Regions from separate parts of the Pseudorhodoferax sp. LjRoot39 genome, predicted to be linked through region 3. Evidence: predicted binding sites of a transcription regulator. Region 3 holds the regulator's gene; each other region holds the start of a gene.
The links. Region 3 encodes FNR, which switches genes on or off when oxygen is low (the NO sensors DNR and NnrR bind a similar motif). Its sites were predicted from a motif close to TTGATNNNNATCAA; they were not measured.
Positions count from the first base shown of each region.

Region 1: a site for FNR is predicted at 1,581-1,594, ahead of ACSQ4M_RS12895 (OmpW/AlkL family protein). Genes of this name have one in related genera too.
Region 2: a site for FNR is predicted at 1,649-1,662, ahead of cyoA (ubiquinol oxidase subunit II). Genes of this name have one in related genera too.

Region 1 is NZ_CAXUQL020000001.1:2,723,712-2,733,077, forward strand. It holds gene ACSQ4M_RS12885 (TlyA family RNA methyltransferase) at 1-683, shown strand, start outside; gene metF (methylenetetrahydrofolate reductase [NAD(P)H]) at 680-1,525, shown strand; gene ACSQ4M_RS12895 (OmpW/AlkL family protein) at 1,665-2,264, shown strand; gene ACSQ4M_RS12900 (tetratricopeptide repeat protein) at 2,261-3,562, opposite strand; gene ACSQ4M_RS12905 (ABC transporter substrate-binding protein) at 3,573-5,060, opposite strand; gene ACSQ4M_RS12910 (ATP-binding cassette domain-containing protein) at 5,108-5,920, opposite strand; gene ACSQ4M_RS12915 (ABC transporter ATP-binding protein) at 5,917-6,903, opposite strand; gene ACSQ4M_RS12920 (ABC transporter permease) at 6,909-7,772, opposite strand; gene ACSQ4M_RS12925 (ABC transporter permease) at 7,769-8,728, opposite strand; gene ACSQ4M_RS12930 (YfhL family 4Fe-4S dicluster ferredoxin) at 8,826-9,110, shown strand; gene pth (aminoacyl-tRNA hydrolase) at 9,101-9,366, opposite strand, start outside.
Region 2 is NZ_CAXUQL020000001.1:4,766,037-4,775,402, forward strand. It holds gene cyoB (cytochrome o ubiquinol oxidase subunit I) at 1-529, opposite strand, end outside; gene cyoA (ubiquinol oxidase subunit II) at 539-1,507, opposite strand; gene ACSQ4M_RS22260 (MFS transporter) at 1,736-3,076, shown strand; gene ACSQ4M_RS22265 (molybdopterin-dependent oxidoreductase) at 3,095-3,685, opposite strand; gene ACSQ4M_RS22270 (NADPH-dependent FMN reductase) at 3,845-4,432, shown strand; gene ACSQ4M_RS22275 (YkvA family protein) at 4,436-4,708, opposite strand; gene ACSQ4M_RS22280 (diguanylate cyclase domain-containing protein) at 4,796-6,847, opposite strand; gene ACSQ4M_RS22285 (YbaN family protein) at 6,966-7,403, shown strand; gene ACSQ4M_RS22290 (Fur family transcriptional regulator) at 7,471-7,932, opposite strand; gene ACSQ4M_RS22295 (hypothetical protein) at 7,947-8,564, opposite strand; gene ACSQ4M_RS22300 (glycosyltransferase family 2 protein) at 8,729-9,366, opposite strand, start outside.
Region 3 is NZ_CAXUQL020000001.1:5,593,934-5,603,299, reverse strand. It holds gene ccoO (cytochrome-c oxidase, cbb3-type subunit II) at 1-160, shown strand, start outside; gene ACSQ4M_RS26055 (cbb3-type cytochrome oxidase subunit 3) at 172-309, shown strand; gene ccoP (cytochrome-c oxidase, cbb3-type subunit III) at 319-1,218, shown strand; gene ccoG (cytochrome c oxidase accessory protein CcoG) at 1,226-2,647, shown strand; gene ACSQ4M_RS26040 (nitrogen fixation protein FixH) at 2,658-2,909, shown strand; gene ACSQ4M_RS26035 (hypothetical protein) at 2,918-3,163, shown strand; gene fnr (fumarate/nitrate reduction transcriptional regulator Fnr) at 3,141-3,860, opposite strand; gene hemN (oxygen-independent coproporphyrinogen III oxidase) at 3,976-5,385, shown strand; gene ACSQ4M_RS26020 (sulfite exporter TauE/SafE family protein) at 5,576-6,286, shown strand; gene ACSQ4M_RS26015 (porin) at 6,635-7,828, shown strand; gene ACSQ4M_RS26010 (hypothetical protein) at 7,840-8,262, shown strand; gene ACSQ4M_RS26005 (methyl-accepting chemotaxis protein) at 8,332-9,366, shown strand, end outside.

The sequences.
Region 1 (9,366 bases), 2.9 Mb from region 3:
GCCTGTCCTGGCGCGTGGGCAACGGGCCCTGGAAGGCCGTTGCCAAGAACCGCGACGAACTGCCGGAGGCGGCCGAGCTGCAGCTGGCGGATGCGGCCGAGTCGCGCTACGTCTCGCGCGGCGGACTCAAGCTCGAAGGCGCTCTGCAGTCCAGCGGCGTCGACCCGGCCGGCCTGGTCTGCCTGGATGTCGGCCAGTCCACGGGCGGCTTCACCGACTGCCTGCTGCAGCACGGTGCGGCGCATGTCGTGGGCGTGGACGTGGGCCACGGCCAGGTCCATGCGCGGGTGCGCGCGGACGAGCGCGTGGACTGCATCGAGGGCGTGAATGCGCGCGCGCTGCAGGCCGAACACCTGGGCGATGCGCTACCTGCGGAGGGCTTCGGCCTCATCGTGGGCGATCTGTCCTTCATCTCGCAGACGCTGGTGCTGCCTGCCGTCGTGCCGTTCTTGGCCGACGACGGCGCATTGCTGATGCTGGTCAAGCCGCAGTTCGAACTGCAGCCCGGACAGGTGGGCAAGGGCGGCATCGTGCGCGACGAGAGCCTGTACCCCGTCGTGCGCGCGCGCATCGAGGCCTGCTGCGCCGAGCTGGGCCTGGCGGTGGCCGGCTGGTGGGACAGCGCGATCAGCGGGGGCGACGGCAACCGCGAGTTTTGGATCCTGGGGAGAAAGCAAGCATGAACACGGGCACGCAACCGGCCACGCCGGTCAGCTACGAGTTCTTTCCGCCGAAGACGCCCGAGGGCGCGGTCAAGCTGCGCGGCGTGCGCCAGGCGCTGTACGCGCGCAAGCCGCAGTTCTGCTCGGTCACCTACGGCGCCGGTGGCTCGACGCAGCAGGGCACCTTTGGCACCGTGGGCGAGATCCTGGCCGAGGGCGTGGACGCGGCCTCGCACTTCTCGTGCATCGGCGCCACCAAGGAGACCGTGCGCACGCAGCTGGCCGAGTTGCGCGCCATGGGTGTCAAGCGCCTGGTGGCGCTGCGCGGCGACCTGCCCAGCGGCTACGGCGCGGGCGGCGAGTTCCAGTACGCGAGCGACCTCGTGGCCTTCATCCGCGCCGAGACCGGAGACGCCTTCCACATCGAGGTGGCGGCGTACCCGGAAGTGCATCCGCAGGCGCGCTCGCCCGAGGCCGACCTGCAGGCCTATGCGGCCAAGGTGCGTGCGGGGGCCGACTCGGCCATCACGCAGTACTTCTACAACGCCGACGCCTACTTCCGCTTCTGCGCGGACAGCCAGCGCCTGGGCCTGGACGTGCCCATCGTGCCGGGCATCATGCCGATCGGCAGCTCCACGCAGCTCATGCGCTTCTCGGATGCCTGCGGTGCCGAGATCCCGCGCTGGATCCGGCTGCGGCTGCAGGCCTTCGGCGACGACACGGCCTCCATCAAGTCCTTCGGCCTGGACGTGGTGACCACGCTGTGCGAGCAGTTGCTGCGCGGCGGTGCGCCGGGGCTGCACTTCTACACGATGAACCAGTCGGTGGCCACGCTGGAGCTCTGCCGGCGCCTGGGCCTGTAGATCGTTTGACACAGCGCAAGCCGGCGGCGGGTTCGGGCCGCCGGTGCCGCGCTGTTTGAGGCGCATCAAGTCGCGCACGCCACGGTCCTTCTGTAATCGGTCTCGGGAGTGTTCCCGGACCGATGACAGAGAAAAGACCATGAACAAGCAATTGATCGCCGCGGCCGTGCTGGGCCTGGCGGTGGCGGCCCCCGCAATCGCACAAAGCACCGCGACCGGACCCTGGCAGGTGCGCGTGCGCGCCGTGCACCTGAACAGCGACAACGGCGACAGCACGGGCCTGGGCTTGTCCATCAACAACAAGACCATCCCCGAAGTCGACATCAGCTACTTCTTCACGCCCAACATCGCCGCCGAGCTGGTGTTGACGATCCCGCAGAAGCACGACCTGCGTTCCAACGGCACCACCATCGGCACGCTGCGCCACCTGCCGCCCACGCTGACGGCGCAATACCACTTCAACCCGACCGGCAGTGTGCGGCCCTACGTGGGTGCCGGCGTCAACTACACGCGCTTCAGCTCGGTGCACCTGCCGGCCGGCGTGGGCATCGACCGCAGCAGCTTCGGCGGCGCGCTGCAGCTGGGCGTGGACATTCCGCTGCCGTACAAGAACCTGGTGCTGAACTTCGACATCAAGAAGGTCTGGCTGGGCACGGACGTGAAGGTCGCGGGCACCAAGGTCGGCAGCTTCGACGTGGACCCCGTGCTGTTCGGCGTGGGCCTGGGCTGGCGCTTCTAGCCGATGCCCAGGGCCAGAGCCAGCGCATGGCCCTGGCGCCGCAGCCGGCGCGAGCTTGGCGTCAGCCGCGCCTGCTGTTGCACGAGGTGTTGCGCCTCGGCCAGCTGACCGCCGCGCGCAAGTGCGTCGATGTAGATCTGCTGGAACAGATCGCGCTGCGCGTGGCTGCCGCCGATCTCGCGCAGGCGGGGCAGGGCGCGGGCCAGTCCATACGCTGCGTCCGCATGCTGCCCGCGCGCATGGGCCACGAGGCCCTGGGCCGCTGGCAGGGCGATCTCTCGCCAGTGATGATCTTCGGCCGCGCGCTGCGCGAGGTTGGCCAGCAACTGGCCGGCCTCGGGCCGGCCTGCGCGCGCCAGGCCGTAGAGGTACTGCAGATCCAGGAAGGCCAGCACCTGGTCGGCCACGCGCGGGGCAAGCCAGGTCGCCAGCTCCTGCCAGCGTGCACCCACGTCGGCGCCGGCCAGTTCAAGCCGCGCGAGCAGCGAGACCGCGTTGATCTGGTCCTGCGAGTAAGCCGGCAGCACGCCCCAGACCTGTTCGTCGTACAGCCGCAACGCATCGTCGAACTGTTCCAGTTCGATTGCGAACAGCGCGGCATGCCACCAGTTGTGCGTACGCATGAAGGAGTTCAGGCCGGCCCAGTGCGGTGCCATCGCCGCCATGAATTGTTGGCCTTCCGCGATTCGCCCCTCGGTCAGCATCACGTGCGCGAGCGCGTGGTGTGCCCAGGGCTCACCGGGTTCGCCTGCGAGTGCCTGCCGCGCGGCGGCCTCGGCCTCGTCCAGGAAGTGACATTGCTCCCAGCCAAAGGCCAGCATGCCGTGCAGCTGCGGCACGTCGCCAGCGGCTGGCAGTACGGCGCGCGCCAGCCGCAGCATGCCGGGCGCATCGCCGCGGTTGAACAGGTGGTACTGGCCGAGCTTGACGGAGACCAGGTCGCGCGGACATTCGACGGCCTGTTCTTCGTGCAGCGTGATGGCGCGGGCGATGTCGCCGGCCACCCAGGCCGCGACGGCGGCCACGAAGCGCTGTTCGCGCGGCGTCGTCCTTGCGGCCGCGGCTTGCGCGCGCTCCACGTGCGGCCTGGCGGCAGCTGGCGCACCGGGCGTCTCGGCGAACATCTGCAGCGCTGCGGCGTAGGCCTGCACGAGCGCAGCGGACTCGCTGTCCGCGATCTCCAGCAGCGCCACCGCGCGTGGCTCGTAGCGCAGCAGGCCCTGCACGAAGTCGTCGACGCGCGCAAGGCTCGCCGCGTCGTCCAACGTGACGGGGTTGCCCAGGCTGTCGACGGGCATGCCGGTCAGCTCAACCCCAGGACAGGGCGCCCAGGTCGTTGGCGAAGATCGGCAGGCTGGTCCACAGGCCCTTGACGTTCTTCTTGGCGATGGTGGGGAACTGCGGCTGGTACAGAAAGCCGTTGGCCGCGTCCGTGGCCAGCAGGCGCTGGGCGTCGCCGAGCAGCTTGTTGCGCTCGGCCAGGTTGCCCGTGGCCATGAGCTTGTCGTACAGCGCGCGGTACTCCTTGGAGTCGTAGCCCCAGTAGTAGTCGGGCTTGGCGTAGTTGTTGAGGTCGAAGGGCTCGACGTGCGAGACGATGCTCAGGTCGAAGTTGAAGCCGCCGCCGTAGGTGCCCGACAGCCACTGCGCCCATTCCACGTTCTGCGTCTTCACGGCGATGCCGATCTTGGCCAGCTGCGCCGTGATGACCTCGCCGCCCTGGCGGGCGTACGGGGGCGGCGGCAGCGTCATGGTCAGTTCCAGCGGCGTCTTGATGCCCGACTCCGCCATCAGCTTCTTCGCCTTGTCCAGGTCGAAGGGGTTGATGCCCGTGGTGTCCACGTAGCCCGGCGCGCCGGGCACGTAGTGGCTGCCGATGGGCGTGCCGAAGCCGTCGGCCGCGCCGTCGATCACCATCTTGCGGTCGATGGCGGCCAGGATGGCGCGGCGCACGCGCAGGTCCTTGAGCGGGCCGCGGCGGTGGTTGAAGGCCAGGATGGTTTTGGCGCGCGAGCCGGCCAGGATGGTCTGGAACTGCGGGTTGCCCTTGAACTGCGCGACCACGCGCGTGGCGATGCGCGGGAACGCGTCCACGTCGCCGGCCAGCAGCGAGGCGGCCTGGGCGGCCGGGTCGGAGATGAAGCGGAAACCGATGCGCGAGAGCTTGGCCGCGGCGGGGTTGCGGTAAGCCGCCCACTTGCGCAGCCACAGCGCCGAGCCCTTGTTGTAGCTTTCGAGCTGGTAGGGGCCGGTGCCGACGGGCTTGGCGGTGTTGGTGTCCACGCTCTTGGGCTCGACGATGACGGCCGTGGCCTGGCCCAGCGCGAACGGCAGGTCGGGGTCGATCTCCTTGTTCAGCAGCACCACGGTGTAGTCGTCGACCGCCTGCACACCCAGGTTGGCGAAGGTGCGCTTGTCCTTGTTGGTGCTCTTCTCGCCGCCGGCACGTTCGAACGCGAACTTGACGGTCTGCGCGTTGAAGGGCTCGCCGTTGTGGAACTTGACGTCCTTGCGCAGCCGGAAGGTGTAGGTCTTGAGGTCGGGCGAGACGTCCCAGCTCTCGGCCAGGAGCGGCACGACGCGGCCGTCGGGCTGGATCTTGGTCAGCGTCTCGTAGATGCTGTAGAGCGTGACCTCGGCGATGGAGGCGGCGGCGCTGACGGTCGGGTCCAGGCCCGTGGGCTCCAGCGTCATGCCCAGCACCATGGCGTCCTTGCGGTTCTGCGCAAAGGCCGGCAATGCGGTGCTGAGAGCGCCAGCGGCGCCGGTGGTCAGGACGGTACGGCGGTTCAACATCTCTACGTCTCCCAAAGAACAAGCAGGAAAAACCGGCGGACCATACCTCAAATCGGACGCCGGTCCGGCGGTTCGGCGCGCGGCACGGCCGCCAGCAGCGCCTGGGTGTAGGGGTGCTCGGCGTGCTGGAACAGCCGCGCCGTCTCGCCGCGTTCGACGATGAGGCCGCGGTGCAGCACGCAGACCTCGTCGCACAGGTGGTGCACCACAGCGAGGTCATGGCTGATCAGCAGGTAGCTCACGCCGTACTTCTCGCGCAGGTCCTGCATGAGGTTGAGCACCTGGGCCTGCACCGAGACGTCGAGCGCGCTGACGGGCTCGTCGGCCACGATGAGCTTGGGCCGCGTGATGAGCGCGCGGGCGATCGCGATGCGCTGGCGCTGGCCGCCCGAGAACTCGTGTGGGTACTTGTCCAGGTCGGTGCTGCGCAGGCCCACGGCGTCCAGCATCTCGGCGGCGCGCTGGCGCTGCTCGCTGGTGCTCGATCCGGCCAGGGCCGCCAAGGGTTCGGCCACGATGCGGGCCACGGTCTGGCGCGGATCCAGCGAGCCGTAGGGGTCCTGGAACACCATCTGGAAGTCGCGCCGCGCCGTCTTCAGCGCATCGGTGTCCAGCTGGTGCAGGTCCTGGCCCTGCAGGCGCACGCTGCCGCTGGTTGGGCGGTCCAGCGCCATGATCAGGCGCGCGATGGTGGATTTGCCGGATCCCGATTCGCCGACGATGCCCAGGCTGCGGCCGGCCTGCAATGCGAAGCTCACGCCGTTGAGCGCACGGACCATGGGCGGCGGGCCGAACAGGCTTTCGCGCGGCATTGCGTAGTGGCGCACGAGGTCCTGCACTTCCAACAATGCCGTCGTCATGCCGTCGCTCCAGCGATCTCTTGCAGGCGGATGCAACGCACCGCATGGTCGTGCGGTAACAGCGTCGGCGGCGGGGGCGTGGCCTCGCAAGCGGGCACGGTGTAGGCGCAGCGGCCCGCGAACGGGCAGCCCGGCGGCAGGTCGACCAGCTCGGGCACGCTGCCGGCGATGGTCGCCAGCCGGTGGCCCTTGGCCGCGCCCAGCGCGGGCCGGGCCGCGAACAGGCCCTGCGTGTAGGGATGGGCGCGTGCTGCGAACACGGCGGCCGTGGGCCCGCTCTCGACCACGCTGCCGCCGTACATGACCAGCATGCGCGAGACGGTCTGCGCGATCACGCCGAGGTCGTGCGAGATCAGGATCAGCGCCATGCCGCGCTCGGCCACGAGCTCGGCCAGCAGGTCGAGGATCTGCTTCTGGATCGTCACGTCCAGCGCCGTCGTGGGCTCGTCGGCGATCAAAAGGTCAGGCTCGCAGGCCAGCGCCATGGCGATCATGATGCGCTGGCGCTGGCCGCCCGAGAACTGGTGCGGGTAGGCGTCCAGGCGCTGCGCTGCGTCGGGGATGCCCACACGGTCCAGCAGGGCCAGGGCCTCGCGCCGGGCGTCTGCCTTGGACAGGCCGCGGTGCAGCCGCAGCGGCTCGGCCACCTGGCGCGCGATGGTGTGCACCGGGTTCAGCGCCGTCATGGGCTCCTGGAAGATCATCCCGATGCGGTTGCCGCGGATCTTGCACATCGCGGATTCGGGCAGGCCCACGAGTTCCTGGCCGCCGAAGCGGATGCTGCCGCCCACGCGCGCGTTGGCGGGCAACAGGCCCATCAGCGACATCACGGTGATGGACTTGCCGCAGCCCGATTCGCCGACGATGCCCAGCGTTTCGCCGCGGGCCAGGTCGAAGGAGACGCCGCGCACGGCGTCGGCCGGGCCGCGCTGCGTGGTCAGGCCGATGCGCAGGTCGCGCACCTGAAGAAGGGGTTCGCTCATTGCGTTCATCGGGCGCGGGCCAATCGCGGGTCGAGCAGGTCGCGCAGACCGTCGCCCAGCATGTTGAGCCCCAGAACGGCCAGCGCGATCGCCAGGCCCGGGAACACGGCCAGCAGCGGCTGCTGGAACATCAGCGTCTGGGCTTCGCTGAGCATGCGGCCCCAGGACGGCTGCGGCGGCTGCGTGCCCAGGCCCAGGTAGGACAGCGCGGCCTCGGCCAGGATGGCGATGGCGAAGCGGATCGTGCTCTGCACGATCAGCGCGGCCGAGATGTTGGGCAGCACGTGCTGGAAGGTGATGGCCCAGGCGCCCTTGCCGCAGGCGCGCGCGGCCGTCACGTACTCGCGCGCCCAGACCGCTTTGGCCGAGCCACGGGCGATGCGCGCGAACATCGGGATGTTGTAGATGCCGATGGCGACGATGGCGTTGACGATGCCGGGCCCGAACACCGCCGTCAGCATGATGGCCGACAGGATGGCCGGGAAGGCCAGCGAGAAGTCCGCCAGCCGCATGATGGCTTCCTCGACCCAGCCGCGCCTGGCTGCGGCCAGGAGGCCCAGCGCCGTACCGGCGACGAGGCCGATGCCGACCGCGATCACGCCGACGAGGATGGACGCGCGCGCACCCACGAGCAGCAGCGAGGCCACGTCGCGGCCGAAGGCGTCCGTGCCCAGCCAGTGGCTGGCCGTGGGCCCCTGCAGCTTGTTGGCCATGTCCATCTCCAGCGGCGCCCAGGGCGTCCAGAGGTAGGAGAGCAGGGCGGCGGCCAGCAGCAGCGCCGTGAGCACGGCGCCGATCACGAAGCTGCGGTGGCGCAGTGCGCGCGACCAGAAGCTGGGTGCCTGCGCGGCAGGGAGGACGGCGCTCATATGTCGGACGCCTTCAAGCGCGGGTCGATCACGGCATAGAGCAGGTCGACCACGAAGTTCACGATGACCACCATGGCCGCCAGCAGCATCACGCAGTTGCGCACCACGATCAGGTCGCGGTTGGCAATCGACTGGAAGATCAGCCGGCCCAGGCCAGGCAGGTAGAACACGTTCTCGACCACGATGGTGCCGGCCATGAGTTCGGCGAACTGCATGCCCATGACCGTGATGACGGGGATCAGAGCGTTGCGCAGCACATGGCCCCAGAGCACGGCGCGCTGGCGCAGGCCCTTGGCGCGCGCGGTGCGCACGAAGTCTTCGCGCATGACCTCGAGCACGGCCGAGCGCGTGATGCGCGCGAGGATGGCGGCCTGCACCACGGCCAGCGACAGCGCGGGCAGCACCAGGGCCTTGAGGCCTTGCAACAGGCCCTCCAGGCCCTCGCCCCAGCCGTCGAAGCCGCCGGCCGAGAACCACTGCAGCTTCACCGAGAACAGCAGGATCAACAGGATCGCGAACCAGAAGTTCGGGATCGCGATGCCGACCTGGGTCAGGCCCATCAGGCCCACGTCGCCGATCTGGTTGTGCCTGGACGCGGCCGTGACGCCCACGATCAGCGCCAGCACGGTGGTCAGCAGCATGGCGATGATGGCCAGCGGCATGGTCAGCGCGAGGCGTTCGAGGATCAGGTCCAGCACCGGCGAGCCGTAGGCGTGGCTATCGCCGAGGTTGCCGGTGACGAGGCCGCCGATCCAATGCCAGTAGCGGGTCCAGGCCGGCTGGTCCAGGCCCAGCTTGCTCGCGAGCTCGGCCACGGCCTCGGGCGAGGCATCGGGCCCGAGCAGGATTTGCGCGGCATTGCCGGGCAGGATGTCGAGCACCAGGAAGACGATGACCGAAGCGCCGATCAGCGTGGCGACCAGGGTGGCGAAGCGCTTGGCCAGGAACAGGCTCATGGTGCGCCGCGAAATGTTGTGGGCCTTGGGCCTTGTGTGGGGCGGGTCATCGCGGCCGCCATGATAGCCACCGCGGCGCCGGCTGGATAATCGCGCCATGGCCCTGACCATCACCGATGAGTGCATCAACTGCGACGTGTGCGAGCCCGAGTGCCCGAACGACGCCATTTCCATGGGCGAGGCGTTCTATGAGATCGCGCCCAACCGCTGCACCGAATGCGTGGGCCACTTCGACGAGCCGCAGTGCGTGCAGATCTGCCCGGTGGCCTGCATCCCCGTGCACCCGGACTTCGTGGAGAGCAAGGAGACGCTCTGGGCCAGGTACCGGCGGCTTCAGGCCGAGGCCGGCAAGCCGGTCTCCGGTGCAGCGCCTCAGGCCTGAGGCGCGGCCGGCGGCGGCTCCGGCCGAGGTGGTTTGGGCCGGGGCGGCTTGCTGGTGTGGATCTGCATCATGGCCTGCGTGAAGTCGCCCGCCACCAGCAGCGGCAGCGCGCGCACCGAGCGCTGGATGCATTCGTCGATCGCGTCGCGGTGCTCGGCCATCGGCTTCTTGAGCACCCAGCTCAGCACCTGGTCCTTGGCGCCCGGATGGCCGATGCCCAGGCGCAGCCGCCAGTAGTCGGGCGAACCCAGCTGGG
Region 2 (9,366 bases), 830 kb from region 3:
ACTCACCGAGGAACAGCGAGACCATCACGAGGATGGCGCCGGCCGTGGTCATCCAGAAGCTGAAGTTGTTCAGGAACGGGAAGGCCACGTCGCGCGCGCCGATCTGCAGCGGCACGAGGTAGTTCATGAGGCCCGTGACCAAGGGCATGGCCACGAAGAAGATCATGATCACGCCGTGGGCCGTGAACACCTGGTCGTAGTGGTGCGGCGGCAGGTAACCCAGGTTCTCGCCGAAGGCCATGGACTGCTGCAGGCGCATCATCACGGCGTCGGCGAAGCCGCGCAGCAGCATCACGATGCCCAGCACCATGTACATGATGCCGATCTTCTTGTGGTCGATGCTGCACAGCCAGTCGCGCCACATCGGGCCCCACAGGCGGAACTTGGTGAGCAGCACGAGCACGAACAGGCCGCCCAGGCAGACGGCGATGAAGGTCCACAGCAGGATGGGTTCGTGGGACATCGGAATCGAGTCCCAGGTGATGCGGCCCAGCAACCAGTGTGCAGGCGCGGTCGTGTGTTCGGTCATGGCCATGGATCAGAATTCCTGGAGATCGGTGCGCGTGGCGGCGGTGCACAGGGCATCCTCCGATGCGGCGGCGAGCTTGCGGGCGGCGGTCTGGGCCTGGGCGCGCTGGGCATCCTTGGCCATCGTCTCGTGCATGCAGGTCTGGCCGTCCTCGACGCACAGGTTCAGCACGCGCTGGTACAGACCGTCCTCGACCGTGGAGAACAGCGCCACGGGGTTGCGCTCGCTGGGCTTGACGAGGTCGCGGTAGGCGTTGCGCGTGAGCGGCTGGCCTTCGGCCTTGGCCTTGGCGACCCACTTGTCGAAGTCCTCGTTGGACAGGCCGTGGAACTTGAAGGTCATGCCCGAGAAGCCCGCGCCGCTGTAGTGCGAGGACATGCCCTTGTACACGCCGGGCTTGTTGATCACCGCATTGAGCTCGGTCTGCATGCCGGGCATGGTGTAGATCATGCCGGCCAGGTCGGGCACGTAGAACGCGTTCATCGTGTGGCTGGAGGTCAGCTTGAACAGGATGGGGCGGTCCACCGGCGCGGCCAGCTCGTTGACCGTGGCGATGCCTTGCTCGGGGTAGAAGAACAGCCACTTCCAGTCTAGCGAGACCACCTGCACTTCCAGCGGCTTGGTGTTCTCGGGGATGGGCTTGCCGGCGGCAATGCGGTCCAGCGGGCGGTACGGGTCAAGCTGGTGGGTGCTGATCCAGGTCAGCGCGCCCAGCGCGATGATGATGACCAGCGGGGCCGACCAGATCACCAGCTCGAGCTTGGTGGAGTGGTGCCACTCGGGGTCGTAGTCGGTCTGGGCGTGCTTGCCGTCCTGGCGGTAGCGCCAGGCGAACAGCAGGATCAGGAAGATCACCGGCACCACGATCAGCAGCATCAGCAGCGTGGCGATGACCACCAGCCGACCTTGCTGGGCCGCGACGTCGCCGGCTGGAAAGAGCACGACCATCTTGCTGCAGCCGGCCAGCAGGCCGGCCATGGCGAGTAGAAGTGGTGCTCGGAGGAGGTTCAGTAGGCGCATGCTGTTGAACGGGGGTTCGGGCAACCCTCTGCGGGTTACTCCGGGTTGCAGATAACCCGGAAATGTATCCGGGCTTCATGGCTTGGGCGATTGGACGTTTTGTCCTACATCAAGCGCGGCGCCCACATGCCACGGTATATAGTGGCCTCTCGATAGGCAAGTGGCAAACCCAGTGGAGACCGCTCGATGTCCAGCATCAGCCAAGCAGCAACCCTTCCCATTTCCTTCGACGAGCGCCAGCACGGGCGCTTTCCTGAAACCGAGAACCATGTCGACCCGGGCGACATCGCCGTCGGAGTGGTGATCGGCCGGACTTCCGAGTACTTCGACTTCTTTGTCTACGGCATCGCCTCAGTGCTGGTGTTTCCTGCGGTGTTCTTCCCGCACATGCAGCGGCTCGACGGCATCCTGTGGTCGTTCGCGCTGTTCGCGCTGGCCTTCATCGCGCGGCCGATCGGCACCGTGGTCTCGATGGCCATCCAGCGCCGCTGGGGCCGGGCCACCAAACTGACCATTGCACTGTTCCTGCTCGGCTCCTCGACTGCGGGCATCGCCTTCCTGCCCGGCACCGTGAGCCTGGGTTTCACGGCGGTCTGGCTGCTGGCCGCGCTGCGCATCGGCCAGGGGCTGGCCCTGGGTGGCTCCTGGGACGGCTTGCCGTCGCTGCTGGCGATGAACGCGCCCAAGGGCAGGCGCGGCTGGTATGCCATGCTGGGCCAGTTGGGCGCACCGATCGGCTTCATCCTGGCCAGCGCACTGTTCGCCTACCTGTATGGCGCGCTGTCGCATGCCGACTTCCTCGACTATGGCTGGCGCTACCCCTTCTTCGTCGCCTTCGCGATCAACGTGGTGGCGCTGTTCGCGCGGCTGCGGCTGGTGGTGGCCGAGGACGTGGAGGAGCAGCTGAACCAGCGCGAACTCGAGCCCGTCTCCGCCACCGAACTGGTGCGCACGCAGGGCGCGAACGTGTTCATCGGCGCCTTCGCGGCGCTGGCCAGCTACGCGCTGTTCCACCTGGTCACGGTTTTCCCGTTGTCGTGGATTCAGCTGTACACCGAGCAGTCCATCGTCGGCTTCCTGCTGATCCAGGTGCTGGGCGGCTTCCTGTGCGCGGGCAGCATTGCCTTGTCGGGCCGGCTGGCCGACCGCTATGGTCGCCGCCGCACGCTGGGCACGCTGGCCACCATGATCGCGGTGTTCAGCGGCTTCGCGCCCACGCTGCTCGATGGCGGCACGCTGGGCCAGGACGTGTTCATCCTGCTGGGCTTCATCCTGCTCGGGCTGTCCTATGGCCAGTCGTCCGGCACGGTGACGGCCAACTTCGCGCCGCGCTACCGCTACACGGGTGCGGCGCTGACTTCCGACATCGCCTGGCTGTTCGGCGCAGCCTTCGCGCCGCTGGTGGCGTTGGGCCTGTCGGCGCACTTCGGGCTGGGCTATGTGAGCGTCTACCTGCTGTCGGGCGCGGCCTGCACGCTGGGTGCGCTGGCCCTGAACCGCGCGCTGGAAGACCGCGAGCGCGACTGATGCGTCAGGGCAGGGCGCTCAGCCCTGCAGCGCGACGTCGATGTAGTAGACGCCCCAGGGGCACAGCGCAAAGCGCTCGTGCACGGGCTTGTCCTTGAAGGCCGGCAGGTTGTCGGCGTCGTACACCGCCCATTGCGGGCCCAGGCCGCCGAGGGCCATGGGCTGGTCGTCCAGGTGCGTGGCCACCATCATGCGGTAGGCCTGCGCGTCGGCCAGCGAGATGACAGCGTTGTAGCCATCGACCGCGCGCAGGCCCAGGCGCAGCGGGGCCTTGAGGTCGGCGCCTGCCTCGGCCAGCACGGTGGTCAGCAGCGGGCCGCTCAGCTTGTGCTTCTTGTTGTCGTACTCCAGCGTGGGCGTGATGTGCACGCGCGCCAGGCGCTGCAGCGCCGCGCCGTCGAAGGCGAAGGCGGTGCTGAACTGCACCTTGTGCTTGGCCATCATCTGGTCCAGCGCCTTGTCCAGCGGCCCGCGGTTGCCCTTGCCGATCGCGCCGCCCACCGTGAGCAGCGTGGGCTGGCCGCCAGCGGCCGGCTTGGCGGCACCCTGGGCCCGGGCCGTACCGACGGCGGCCAGCGCGGCGCCGGCCAGGAAATCTCGCTTGTGCATGTCTTCTCCCGTGGTTGTTGGCGGGCGGATTATGGTCGGGCGTCCGACCGTCTTTCGCATGGCGCGGTGAAGCCGAGGGCGAACGCCCGACTTGGGCCACAATGCCGGCCGGCCGACCCGTCGGGCGGCGTTCCATGTTCTTGTTCCCGAAGTTCATCCATGTCTGCACGCCGTCTCCTCGTCATCCCCGCCAGCGCACGCACCGGGTCCTTGAATGTCCAGCTGGCGCGCCATGCGGCGCGTGTGGCACAGGCGGGCGGCTGGCAGGCCCAGCTGCTGGATCTGCGTACGCTGGCGCTGCCGGTCTACGACGGCGACCTGGAGGCCGCCGAAGGCGTGCCGCCCGGTGCGCTGGCCTTGCAGCAGGCCATTGCCGAGAGCACGGCGGTCCTGGTCGTGACACCCGAGTACAACGGCTTTCCGACGCCGCTGTTCGTCAACGCCTTCGACTGGCTGTCGCGCATCCAGGCGGCCGATGGCCGTCCTGCGGGCCTGGCCAGTACGGCCGACAAGCCCGTCGGCCTGCTGTCGGCCTCGCCCGGGCCGCTGGGCGGCCTGCGTGCCATGAACTTCGTGCGGCAGTACCTGCAGATGGCCTTTGCCATGCTGGTGGTGCCGCAGCAGTTCGCGCTCGGCCGGGCGAACGAGGCATTCGATGCCGAGGGTGGCCTGGCCGATGCCCGCGCATCGCAGTCGGTGGCGCGTGTACTCGACGCGCTGGCCCGGCTGGTACCGGCCGAGCGCTGAGCTTCAGCCGGCGCGGGCCGCCAGGTCGGCCTGCAATCCAGCTGGCAGGCGCGCGAGTAGCCAGCGCAGGGCCAGCGGCAGCAGCACCAGGTCGTCGACAACCCCGAGGAACGGGATGGTATCGGGCAGCAGGTCGACCGGGCTCAGCAGGTAGACCAGCAGGCCGGCCGCAGCCAGCTTGAACCAGCGCGGCGCACGCGGGTCGCGCAACGCCCACCAGAACTTCATCAGGTCACCCCGGACCAGGGTCCACAGCAGCGACACACGTTTGAACATCGGCGGAGTTCCTTCAGCGGGCCGGCAGGCCGTTGCCCAGGACATGGGGACCGGCGCCGTCCGCGCAAGGCCCACAGACACCTTGTTTCAAATCGGCATGCGGCCGGAGCGCTTGGCGGCGTACATCGCGCTGTCGGCACCCGAGAGCAATTCATCGGCCGATATGCCGCAGCGCGGCTGGTAGACCGCGCTGCCGATGCTGACGGAGACCTGTACCGTGGCCGCCTCGAGCACGAAGGGCGCGGCGATGGTGGCGCCGATCTTGGCGGCCACGGCGGCAGGGTCGGCCAGCGGATCGCCGACCGGCTCAAGTACCACCACATATTCGTCCCCAGCCAGCCGCGCCACCGTGTCGGTGACGCGCACGGCAGCCACCAGGCGCTGGCCGACCTGGCGCAGCAATTCGTCGCCGGCCTCGTGGCCGTGCGTGTCGTTGACGGCCTTGAAACCGTTCAGGTCCAGGAACAGCAAGGCCAGGCTGTGGCCCTGGCGCTCCGAGCGCGCCAGCGCAGCAGGCAGGTTGCGTTGCAGCAGGCGGCGGTTGGGCAGGCCGGTCAGCGCGTCGCGGGTGGCCTCGTTCTCCAGCCGCAGTTCCAGCTCCTTGCTGGCCGTGGTGTCGAAGACCAGCGCATGGAAGCCGTCGACCTGGCCTTGCGCGTCGCGGTAGGGCAGGTAGATGGCCATGCTGTGCTGGCGCTGGCCGCGCACCACCATGCTGCGCTCGAACTGCACGCGCTCACCCTGCAGCACGCGGGCCAGTTCGGGCTGCCACAGGCGCACGGCGGCCTCGCCGTAGAGGGATTCCATGGTCTCGCCGATCAACGCGTCCGGGTCCTTGCCGAACCAGTCCAGGTAGGCGCGGTTGGCAAAGCGGTAGCGCAGCGTGCGGTCGACGTCGGCCACCAGCGCGGGGATGTTGTCGGTGATGGTGTGCAACTGGGCCTGGCTGGCGCGGATTTGGGCCGTGCGTTCGGCGATGCGCGCTTCCAGCCCGGCGTTGACCTGCTCGAGTTCGGCGCGGTCATGCGCCTCGCGCGCGTCTGCGTCGGCCAGCGCGCGCGACAACAGCTCGACCTCGCGGTAGGCCGTCTGCAGCGGCGTCGGCCTGGCCTGGCCAGCGCGGCGCGCGCCGACCGCCTGCGTCAGCCGGTGCAGGGGCCGTGTCAGTCGCCGGGCCGCCAGCGGTGCGCACAGTGCCGCCAGCAGGCACACCGCGATGCCACCGATGGCCATCTCGCGCTGCAGCTGGTGGTAGTCGGCGAAGGCCACCTGTTCGGCCTGGCGCACCACCACCACCCAGCCCAGGCCGGGGTAGTTGCCCTGGCCCGCGGTGGGCACGATGGCCGTCGCGTAGTGCCGGCCGTCGCCCCAGTCACGCATGGCGGCGCCCGCGGCGGCACGCAGTTCGCCGACGGCGGGCAAATCCAGCGGCTTGCCTTCGGTGCCGGCCGGGCCCAGCAGCACCGTGCGCTTGGCATCGACCACGAAAAGCTGTGCCTGGTACACCGATTCGGCCTGCGCCAGCAGGTTGCGCTGCAGGTCGCGCGCCCATTCCCAGCTCAGGTGCGCGCCCAGCACGGCGTGCAGGCCGCCGCCCGCGTCCCGGACCGGCATGGCGACGTCGACGAAACGCCACGGCTCCTGCTGCTGCGGCAGCAGCTTTTCCAGCAGCAGGGCGGCGTGCACGTCCCCGACGAAGGCGCCCTGCACGCCGCCCTGGAACCAGGGCCGCCTGGACACGTCCTGGCCTTCGAGCAGCCCGCCGGTGGCGGCCTCCACGCGGCCGTCACGGTGCACATAGCCGATCCAGGCGTACAGCGGAAAGCTCTGCTGCACGCGCTCCAGCGCGGCACGCCGCTGTTCGGGCGGTTGGCCCGGCTGCATGTCCTGCAAGCCGGAGAGGATGCGCAACTCCTCGTAGCGGTAGGCCATGCCGCGGTCCAGCTGGTCGCGCATCTGCCAGCCGATCTGCGCCAGTGCAGCAGTGGCCGTGCGCGTGGCATGGCGTTCCGCAAAGCGTTCCACGAGGAACAGCAGCACCACCACGGCCACCAGCACGGCCCAGGCCAGGGCGATGGCAATCCAATACGCGAGGCCGCGGCGGCGGGCTGGCGGTGCAGGCGAAGCCGTGGAGATCATGTCTTGGATTTCATCAATTTTGAGGATAAGACATTCGACATTCTGGACGAACTGATGCTGCGTGGGCCGTGTGTGCCGTTTCCGGCCCAAGAGCGCTGGGCCAGAATGCAGCCCAGCCATGCCGACCGACGATCCGCGCCCCAGTGACAGCCCCGCAGCGGTTGCGCCGGCCGTGCCGCCGCTGCCTGCACCGTGGCGCTGGCTGTTGCTGCTGCTGGCCTGTGTGTCGCTGGCCACGGGCGTGGTCGGCCTGTTCGTGCCGGGCCTGCCGACCACGGTGTTCGTGCTGATCGCGGCTTGGGCGGCGGCGCGCAGCTCGCCCCGGCTGCACCGCTGGCTGTTGGACCACAGGGTGTTCGGCCAGCTGATCCGCGACTGGCAGGCCGGCGGCCGTGTGAGCCGGCGTGCCAAGTGGAACGCCACGCTGGCCATGTCGGCCTGCGCGGCCTTCTTGCTGTGGGCCGGCAGCCGCTGGTGGGTGAGCGCGCTGGCCTGCGGCTGCATGGCCGCCGTGCTGTGCTGGCTGTGGTTGCGGCCGGAGCCCGTGCCCGGCTGAACGCGCTGGCGGCGCCCGTTGCCGCCCCGATGCGGTGGGCGGCGGCGCGCATCGGGCGCGCCTGGGATCAGGCGACCAGCCGCGGCCGTTGGGTGGTTCTGGCTGGCATCGGCACGAGGCCGTCGACCACCACGCTGAGCGCCTGGCCTCGCAGATCCTGGCCCTGCGCCGCAGCCGCAGCCAGCAGCCGTGCACGCAGTTCAGGGTCGGCCAGCATGACGGTGCGGCCGGTACCGCGGCAAACCAGCCGCACCACCTGGGCGTCGACGCCCTCGGGCTTGATGCCGTAGAGCGCGCGGCGCTGCCCATCCCATTCGTGCACCAGCAGGCCGGCCACGAGCAACTGCTGCACCACGCGGTAGACCGTGCCCACGCTGACGCGCGTGCCCCGCTGCAGCATGTGCTGGAACAGGTCGTCGGCGCTCAGGCAGCCGGGTGCGGCGGACTCCAGCACCTGGAGCAAACCGATGCGCGCGACGGTGGGTTGCAGCCCGGCGGCACGCAGCCGCTGCAGCACGGTGGTGCCCATGGCGGCCGGCGCGTTCAGCGCGACACCTCGAAGCTCAGCGTGGCGGTGTGGCGCACGTCCTGGTACGTCTTGCCATCCAGCGTGACGCTGCCGTTGTTGACGCGCGCCGTGACCTCCAGCACGTACAGGCCCGGCATCCACGGCGTGAAGCCCACGGTGCCGTCCTGCGCCGGCGCGAGCACGCGGCGCCAGCCCTCGCTGGTCTCCACATGGACCTGGCTGGCCGCCACGGGCCGGCCCTTGAAGAACAGCTGGAAGCGGTTGCCGCCGGGCTCGGTGGGCACGAGCTCGAGGTCGTTGAGGGGCTTGGTCTCGGCGCGGCCGAAGCGGGCCTGGAGGTAGGTGAGCACGCCGTCGCCGGTGCGCACGGCCGTGAAGCGCAGGTCGCCCGCCTGCGGCTGGAAGGCGTAGTGGTTGGCGGCCGTTTCCAGCGGCAGCGTCTTGCCTTCGGGCAAGACGGGCCTGGCGTCGCCCAGCGCGGGAAGCTGCGCCAGCGGCTTGCCGAGTTCGCCGACGTAGACCTTGGCGCGTCCGCCTTCGGATTGCAGCCAGAGGTAGTCGGCCTGTGCCGCGCTGGCGATCAGGAGGGCGGCGGCGCAGGCGGCAAGCCGCCCGGCGGTGGGGAAATTCATCGGTTGGTGTCCTTGTCTGGAGATGCGTGGCAGGCAGGAGACCGGGAGGGCGCGCGGATGGCACACGCCTCGTAGGTGCTCTTACTGCGTATGACGCACGAGGCCTGCAAAACCAGCACCTCCTTACAGAACTTTTACAACTTGGTGTGCCGACAGCGCGGCACCTACGGTTGCTTGGGCGCGTTCAGTGCCATGAGCTTGAGGTACTTGTAGAAGGTCGTCTCGGCGTTGTAGATGGCGATCAGGAAGCCCTCGCGCCCGTCGCGGAAACCTTGGCGCACGAGGTAGGTCCGCACGAAGGCCCACAGGCCGTGCACGATGGCGCTGCCCAGCGAAGCCTTCTTGCCGCGCGCCTGCATGTCGCGCGCGCCGACCGCGGAATAGCGGTTGAGCTTTTCCAGCACGTCGTCCAGGTCCTGGTAGCTGTAGTGGATCAGGCTGTGGCGCAGGTCCTGCCGCGTGCCGTCCACGGTCATGTGGGCGTGCAGCAGGTGGGCGGTGAAGCCGGCCTTCTCGCGCCGCACGAGACGCAGCGTGTAGTCCGGCCGCCAGCCGCTGTGGTGGATGAACTGGCCGCAGAAGCTGGACAGGCGCGGCAGCCGGTAGCCGTCGGCGGCGCCGGAGGCGATGGCCGCGCGGATCTCGGCCTGCAGCTCGGCGCTGATGCGCTCGTCCGCGTCCAGCGACAGCACCCAGTCGCAGCGGGCCATGGCGATGCCGCGCTGCTGCTGCGGACCGTAGCCGGGCCAGTCGGTGGGAACGACCCGTGCCCCCTGTTCGGCCGCCAGGGCGGCTGTGGCGT
Region 3 (9,366 bases):
CGACGGCGCGCAACTGGCCGCCAACATGCGCGCGCTGCGCCGCCTGGGCGTTCCCTACAGCGACGAAGAGATCGCCAAGGCGCCGGCCGACGTGAAGGGCCGCACCGAGATGGAGGCCACCATCGCCTACCTGCAGTCGCTCGGCCTGGCCGTGAAGTGAGGAACTGGACCATGGACATCAACACCCTGCGTTCCGTGGCCACCGTGGCCTCGTTCATCGCCTTCATTGCGATCTGGGCCTGGGCCTGGTCGCGCCGCAACCAGCAATCGTTCGACGAGGCAGCGCAACTGCCCTTCGAGCAGGAGTAAGAGGACACCATGAGCGATTTCACAAGCGGCTTCTGGTCCATCGCGATCATTGCCGTGACCCTGGGCGGCATCCTCGGCTGCGTGCTGCTGCTGTGGGGCGCCGGCAAGGCGCGCGTCTCGCCGACCGGCGACAACACCACCGGCCATGTCTGGGACGGCGACCTGCGCGAGATGAACAACCCGCTGCCGCGCTGGTGGGTGTGGATGTTCGTCATCACCGTGGTGTTCGGCGTGCTCTACCTGGTGCTGTACCCCGGCCTGGGCGACAAGCCGGGCACGCTGAACTGGAGTTCGGTGGGCGAGCACGCGGCCGACGTGGCCAAGCACAAGGAGACCACCGCGCAGGTCTACGCCAGGTACGCCGCGATGCCTGTGCCCGAGATTGCCAAGGACGCACAGGCCCATGCCATCGGCGAGCGGCTGTTCATGAACAACTGCGCCCAGTGCCACGGCTCGGACGCACGCGGCAGCAAGGGCTTCCCGAACCTGGCCGACGGCGACTGGCTGTGGGGCGGCGATCCCGAGAAGATCGCCGAGACCATCGCCAAGGGCCGCATCGGCACCATGCCGCCCATGGCCGCGGCGGTGGGCACGCCGGACGACGTGCGCAACGTGGCGCACTACGTGCTGAGCCTGTCCAATGGCCCGCACGACTCGGTGCGCGCCGCCTTGGGCAAGGCCAAGTTCACGGTCTGCGCGGCCTGCCACGGCAGCAACGGCAAGGGCAATCCGCTGCTGGGCGCGCCCAACCTGAGCGACGACATCTGGCTGCACGGCTGGGGCGAGGAGGCCATCGTCGCCATGGTCAACAACGGCAAGACCAACCAGATGCCGGCGCAGGAAGGCAAGTTCAGCGCGGAGCAGATCCGCGTGCTGGCGTCCTACGTCTGGGGCCTGTCGAACCGTTGAGGCTGCCATGAGCGCGGAGCGCAAGCTCATTCCCATCCAGCCCGAGTCCGAACTGGTCCCGCTGTTCGAGGCCCAGAAGACGGTCTACCCGCGCACCGTCGCGGGCTTCTTCCAGAACTGGCGCTGGGCCCTGGTCTGGCTCACGCAGCTGGCCTTCTACGGCACCGCCTGGCTGCAGTGGGGCGAGCGGCAGGCGCTGCTGTTCGACCTGGAGGCGCGGCGCTTCTACATCTTCGGCCTGGTGCTGTACCCGCAGGACTTCATCTACCTGGCGGGCCTGCTGGTGATCTCGGCCCTGTCGCTGTTCCTGTTCACGGCCGTGGCTGGCCGGCTGTGGTGCGGCTTCTCGTGCCCGCAGACGGTGTACACCGAGATCTTCCTGTGGATCGAGCGGCGCATCGAGGGCGACCGCGGTGCGCGCATGAAGCTCGATGCGGCCCCGCTGTCGATGGAGAAGTTCGTCAAGAAGTGGTTCAAGCACACCGCCTGGATCGTCTTCGCGCTGTGGACCGGTTTCACCTTCGTGGGCTACTTCACGCCGATCCGCGAGCTGGCCATGTCCTTCATCACCACGACCATGGGCCCGTGGGAGGTCTTCTGGGTGCTGTTCTACGGCCTGGCCACTTACGGCAATGCCGGCTTCCTGCGCGAGCAGGTCTGCAAGTACATGTGCCCCTATGCGCGCTTCCAGAGCGCGATGTTCGACCGCGACACGCTGATCGTGAGCTACGACAGCGCCCGCGGCGAGCCGCGCGGCAGCCGCCCGCGCAACGCCGACGCGGCGGCGCGCGGCCTGGGTGCCTGCATCGACTGCACGCTGTGCGTGCAGGTCTGTCCGACCGGCATCGACATCCGCAAGGGCCTGCAGTACGAGTGCATCGGCTGCGGCGCCTGCGCCGACGTCTGCGACGGCGTGATGGACAAGATGGGCTACGCGCGCGGCCTCGTCAAGTTCACGACGCAACAAGGGCTGGCCAAGGGCTGGAGTCGCGCGCAGATCTGGCGCAGGGTGTTGCGCCCGCGCGTGCTGGTCTATGCCGGCGTGCTGCTCGCGATCTCGCTGGGCCTGGCCGTGAGCCTGGCGCTGCGCACGCCGTTCAAGGTGGACGTGGTGCGCGACCGCGGTGCCATGGCGCGCATCGTGGCCGGCGGCGCCATCGAGAACGTCTACCGGCTGCAGATCATGAACGCCACCGAGTCGCAGCAGCGCTTCGCCATCGCCGCGAGCGGGCTGCCCGGGCTCGTCGTCACATCCGAGCCCGAGGTCGAGGTCGACGCCACGGCCTCGCGCTGGGTCGCCGTGCGCCTGCAATTGCCGCTGCAGCAGGGCGGGGCGGCCGGTGGCTCGCACCCCATCCTTTTCGAACTGCGCATGCTGGACGGCAACGAGCAGGTGCGCGAGAAGTCCGTGTTCCTGGTTCCCCGGTGAGGAGACTCTGATGCAAGAACAACAGCAAGCGAGCCGCGTCGTGCGCCCCTGGTGGCGCTACGGCATGGTCTGGATGGTGATCGGCGGCCCGCTGGTGGTCGTGGTAGCCGGCATCGCGACGGCGGTGATCGCCTTCCGCGGGGCCGACCCGGTGGTCACGGCGCCGCCGGCGCAGGTCGCGGCCGAGGATGCCTTCGACCTGCAGCCCGCGATGGCGGGGCGCAACCACGCGGCGACCGGCGGCGTGCCGGCGCGGCGCTGAGGCAGGCCATGGCCGCGCGGCGCTGGATGTGGATCGCCTGGCCGGCCTTCCTGGCCGCCGGCGTGTTGGAGATCATCGTGTTCGCGCTGGTCGATCCGCACGACCTGCACTGGCTGGGCCGGGCGCTGGACTGGTCGGCGATGGCGGTCTACACCGCGAGCTTCTTCGCGTTCTGGGTGGTGGCCATGGCGGGCAGCGCGCTCACGCTGCTGCTGGCGACACCGGAGACGGTCAGTGGCAGACCTGGGGATTGACGATGCGGGCAAGCGCATCGGCATCGAGGATGCGCAGGTGCCGCTGCTTGACCTCGACGGTGCCGTCCTCCACGAACTTGGAGAAGGTGCGGCTCACGGTTTCGAGCTTGAGGCCCAGGTAGCTGCCGATCTCCTCGCGCGTCATGCGCAACACGAGTTCGCTGCGCGAGAAGCCGCGGGCATGCAGGCGCTTGACCAGGTTCAGCAGGAAGGCCGCCACGCGCTCCTCGGCGCGCATGCTGCCCAGGAGCAGCATCACGCCGTGTTCGCGCACGATCTCGCGGCTCATGATCTTGTGCACGTGGTGCTGCAGCGCGTTGACCTCGCGCGAGAGCTCTTCGAGCCGGTCGAAGGGCATCACGCAGACCTCGGCGTCTTCCAGCGCCACGGCGTCGCAGCTGTGCTTGTCGTTGACGATGCCGTCCAGGCCGATGATCTCGCCGGCCATCTGGAAGCCCGTCACCTGCTCGCGGCCGTCGTCGGTGGCCACCGTGGTCTTGAAGAAGCCGGTGCGGATCGCGTAGAGCGAGACGAACTTCTCGCCACTGTGGAACAGCGTGGCGCCGCGCTTCACGGACTTGCGCGTCGCGACCACTTCGTCGATGCGCTCGAGTTCCTGCTGGTCCAGCTGCATGGGCATGCACAGCTCACGCAGGTTGCAGTTGGAACAGGCGACTTTGATGGTGTGCGGCAGCATGGCGTCCTTTCATGACGTGACGCAAATTGTCTCAAAAATGAGCGAACAAAGGCTTGATCTTGATCAAGGTCTGGTCAGGTCGACGCAGGCACAGTCCAGAGTCTGAGGATTTCCCATGACGACTCCACTGGCTTGCCCTGCTGCCCACGCCATTCCCACCGAGGTGCTGCAGCGCTTCGACCGGCCCGGCCCGCGCTACACCTCCTACCCCACGGCCGACCGCTTCGTCGAGGCCTTCGGCCCGGACGACCTGCAGCAGGCGCTGGCGCAGCGCCGCCACGGCGGGGCGGGGCGGGCCTTGCCGCTCTCGCTGTACGTGCACATCCCGTTCTGCGAGTCGCTGTGCTACTACTGCGCCTGCAACAAGATCATCACCAAGCGCCATGAGAGGGCCGCGCCCTACCTGGACTACCTGGCGCGCGAGATCGACCTGTACGTGGCCGCGCTGGGCGAAGGCCAGCCGGTCTCGCAGCTGCACCTGGGCGGTGGCAGCCCGACCTTTCTGAACGATGCCGAACTGGCCCGGCTCATGGACCTCTTGCGCAGCCGCTTCGCGCTGGCGCCGGGCGGCGAATACGCCATCGAGATTGACCCGCGCACCGTGGACGCTGCGCGGCTGCAGCACCTCGCGGCGCTGGGCTTCAACCGGCTGTCGTTCGGCGTGCAGGACTTCGACCCCGCCGTGCAGAAGGCCGTGCACCGCGTGCAGCCCTACGCCCAGGTGGAGCAGCTGGTGCACAGCGCGCGCGGCCTGGGCTTCGAGTCCATCAATGTGGACCTGATCTACGGCCTGCCGCTGCAGACCCCGGCCTCGTTCGCGCAGACGCTGGAGCAGGTCGTCGCGTTGCGTCCCGAACGCATCGCGCTGTATGGCTATGCGCACCTGCCCGAGCGCTTCAAGCCGCAGCGCCGCATCCATGCCGAACAGCTGCCCGACGGCGCGGCGCGGCTGGCCATGCTGGGCGCGGCGCTGGCGCGTTTCGAAGCCGCCGGCTACGTCTACGTGGGCATGGACCATTTCGCGCTGCCCGGCGACGCGCTGGCCGTGGCCAAGCGCCAGGGCCGGCTGCACCGCAACTTCCAGGGCTACAGCACGCAGCCCGATTGCGACCTGATCGCGCTGGGCGTGTCGGGCATCGGCAAGATTGGCGCCAGCTACACGCAGAACGCCAAGACCATGGAGCAGTACTGCGACCTGCTGGACCAGGGTGCGCTGCCCGTGGTGCGCGGGCTGGCGCTCACGCGCGACGACCTGTTGCGCCGCAGCGTGATCATGGCGCTGATGTGCCAGGGCGCGCTGCAGTTCGAACCCGTCGAGCTGGCCTGGCTGATCGACTTCCGCCAGTATTTCAGAGCCGAACTGGAGCAGATGCGCGTGCTGCAGGACGACGGCCTGGTGCAGATCGACGCCCAGGGCCTGCAGGTCACGGCGACGGGCTGGTACCTGGTGCGCGCCGTGGCCATGGTGTTCGACCGCTACGTGCAGGCCGACCGCACCCGCGCGCGCTTCTCGCGCATCCTGTAATGGAACCACCCCGTTTGAACGGCTCACTGCGTGCAGCCATTCCATCCCCCTCCAGGGGCGCCGCCAGCGGCCGGGCAGAGCCCGTTCCGCGGCGTCCGCTGGCATGGCCTGCTCCGCGGCCTTCGGAGCAGTGGCTTGCGTCCCAGTTTCGTGTCCTGCGGGTGGCGCGCCAGCGCAATGGATAACTGAGATGGCCGCCGAACTGGGCATGACGGCGCTGCTGATGGGTCTGGCCGGCGGCCCGCACTGCGCGCTGATGTGCGGCGCGGCCTGTGCTGGCATCGGCCGCGCCGCCGGGCCGCAGGGCGGCCGCGCGCTGGCGCAATTCCATGCCGGCCGGGCCGCCGGCTACGCGGCCATGGGCGCGCTGGCCGCCTGGTCCATGCAGGGCCTGGGCTGGCTGGGCGGCGCCAGCGTGGCCTTGCGGCCACTCTGGAGCTTCGTGCACCTGGCCGCCATCGCGCTGGGGCTGGTGCTGTTGCTGCAGGCACGCCAGCCGGCCTGGCTGGAACGCCAGAGCCGGGCGCTGTGGCAGCGCGTGCGCGCGCTGGCGCCGCGGCGTGGCGGCAGTTTCCTTGTGGGCCTGGCCTGGGCGCTGATGCCCTGCGGCTTGCTGCAGGCGGCGCTGCTGACGGCGGCGCTCGCGGGCGATGTGGCCCGTGGTGCGGGCGCCATGCTGGCCTTCGCGGCCGGTTCCGCGCTGTCGCTGTGGGCGGCGCCCTGGCTGGTGCTGCGCCTGCCGGCGCTGGCCGGCGGGCCGCACGGCGTGCTGGCCGGTCGGGCGGAGGCACTCTCGGCCTGGGGCACGCGCCTGGCCGGCCTGGCCTTGCTGGGCAGTTCTTCCTGGGCGCTGTGGCACGGCCTTGTGCACGCACAGGCGCCCTGGTGCCTGCCGCGGTAAGCAACTGCGCTCCTGCTGGCACCACACCGCCGCCACATGGCGGCGGCATGCAATGCGCCAGGTGCAGTCGCCTCGTCGCCATCTGTCTATGACCGGCATTCTGGAGGCGACAGCCGGCCGGGGGATGCATGTCATCGCTGAAGTCCTGCCACGTAGCATGCATGCACGAAAGGGGGCTACAAGAAATAGCACACATGCACCTGGTTTCGCCATCGATACGTACCGGCCGCTGAATGGTCGGATCGCCAGAGCGCTGCCGGTCTCGCGCTGACCGCCTGCGCGAATCGCAGGGTGCACTCGTCGCCGCACGGGCCTTGCACGCTGCGCAGTTCATCGAAGGAGTACGCCATGAGATTTCAGCTTGGCATGGTCGCCGCAGCGGCGTTGGCCGGCCTGGGAACGGGAGCCCACGCGCAGGGCCAGGCCGATTCGATCTTCTCGCTGTCGGGCTTCGGCACCGCCGGCTTGGTGAGTACCAGCAGGGACGGGGCCGATTACGTGATTCCGGGCCAGGTCCGCGGCGGCAACAAGTCGTCCTGGAGCGGCGAAGTCGACAGCAAGCTCGGGGTGCAGCTCGGTGCCAAGTTCAACAACCAGTTCTCGGCCACGGTGCAGGTGCTCAGCAAGCAGGATGGCGACGGCAGCTTCTGGCCCGACATCGAATGGGCCTTCGCCAAGTGGCAGGTCACGCCCGGTCTGGCGCTGCGCGTCGGGCGCATCGGCGGGCCGTTCTTCGCGGTGTCCGATTTCCGTGACGTGGGCTATGCGAACACCTGGCTGCGCCCGCCCATCGATGTCTACGGCCAGGTGCCGGTCAGCCATTTCGACGGCGCCGACGTGAGCTGGCAGACCAGCGTGGCCGGCAAGACGCTGACGCTGCAGGCCTTCGGCGGCAAGGCCTCGTCCACCGTCGAGACGGTCAAGGTGGAGATCAAGTCGCTGGTCGGCGTCAACGCCACGCTGGAGCTGGTGGACGGCCTGAACCTGCGGCTGGGCCACGCGACGGGCAAGCTCACGGTGCATTCGACCGGGGCCGCCCAGCTTGTGAGCTTGCTGCGGCAGACACCGTTCGCCAGCGTGGGCGACGAGATCGACCCGACCGACAAGCGCGCCAGCTTCAGCGGCATCGGGCTGAGCTATGACGTGGGCAACTGGGTGGCCATGGCCGAGTACACCAAGCGCAAGACCAAGTCCTTCATCCCCGACACCACGGGCTGGTATGCGACGCTGGGCTACCGCATCGGCAAGTTCACGCCCTATGCCACGCTGTCGCGGCTCAAGACGGACGACACCAACGTCAACAACACCATCCCGGCCGTTCTGCCGCAGCGTGCGCTGGTGGATTACGCGGTGGGCCTGCAGAGCACGCCGCAGAAGACCATCGGACTGGGCGTGCGCTGGGATGCCATGCGCAACATCGCCGTGAAGGCCCAGATCGACAGCATCAAGACCACCGGCGCCGGCCAGTTCTACAACGCACTGCCGAGCTTCTCCGACAAGCGTGTCAGCGTCTACAGCCTGGCTGTGGACTTCGTGTTCTGAGGGGGCGCCGCATGAACCGCATCAGAATCCTCTGCACGCTGGCGCTGTCCGCTGCCGCGTTGTCCGCCCAGGCCCAGGTGGCCGTGGTGGTCGGCGCCAAAAGCGCCACGGCGGCCATGACGGCCGACCAGGTCGCAAGCATCTTCCTGGGCAAGAGCAACCAGTTGCCCAGCGGCGCGGCGGCAGCCGCCGCCGACCTGCCCGAGAGTGCCGCGGTGCGCGAGCAGTTCTACACCAAGGTCACGGGCAAGTCCTCGGCCCAGGTCAAGGCCGGCTGGTCGCGGCTGGTGTTCTCGGGCAAGGCCACGCCGCCCAAGGAACTGGCCAGCGCGGCCGATGTGAAGAGCTTCGTGGCGGCCAATCCGGACGCCATCGGCTACATCGAGAAATCGGCCGTCGATGGCTCGGTGAAGGTGGTGTTGAACGTGGATTGACGGCATGCCGCTCGGCGGTTCCGGTGCCGGCAGGCCGGAGCCGCTGCAGCGGCCACCCTGGAGCTTGGCATGAATCTGAAAACACGCATCGTGCTGTTGCCCGTCCTGGCGGCCGTGCTGTTCGGCATCGGCATCGCGGTGGTGCTGTTCTTTGCGACGCGCACGCAGGGTGCGATCGACCATGTCGGGGACGTCTCGCACCCCTACCTGGACGCGTCCAACACATTCGCCAGCCAGCTCGAAGGCCTGGGCAACACGGTGCAGAGCGCCGTGGCCGAGGGCGAGAAGAAGCGGCTCGACGAGGCGGCCGAGCGTGCCGCCGCCATGCGCAAGACGCTGGCGCGCATCCAGGCCATCCACGGCAAGGCCGAGGCGGCAGCGCAGCTCGAGCGCGACTTCGAGACCTACTACGCCGCGGCCGTGGAGACCGCGCAGCTGTTCCTGGGCATCAAGCAGGGCGACCAGGCCGGCTCCATCCCGCGCATGCAGGCGGCGCTCAAGCGCCTGGAAACCGAGCTGGGGACGATGCAGAAGGATGCCGGCACCAGCTTCGACGAGGACCTGGCGCGCGCCGAGACCGGCGTGCGTTCCGGTGTGGTGGTGACCGTGGCCAGCGGTCTCGTCGTGGTCGCCGTGCTGGCGCTGGGCTCGTGGCTGCTGATCGCCAACATCTGGCGCCAGCTCGGCGGCGAGCCGCAGTACGCGCGCGACGTGATGCGCCAGATGGCCGAGGGCGACCTGTCGCAGTCGATCAAGGTGGCAAGCGGCGCCGATGCCAGCCTGCTGGCGGCGGTGCGCGACATGGCGCAGGGCCTGGCCGCCATCGTCGCCAACGTGCGCGGCGGCACCGATGCGATGACCGTGGCCTCGCGCGAGATCGCGGCCGGCAACCAGGACCTGTCCGAGCGCACCGAGCGCCAGGCCAGCTCGCTGGAGCAGACCTCCTCGCACATGCAGCAGCTGACCGAGACCGTGCGCCAGAGCGCCGATGCGGCGCGCCAGGCCAACCAGCTGGCCGGCTCGGCCGCCAGCGTGGCGCAAAAGGGCGGCGAGCTGGTGAGCCAGGTGGTGACCACGATGGAGGACATCAGCGCCAGCTCGCGC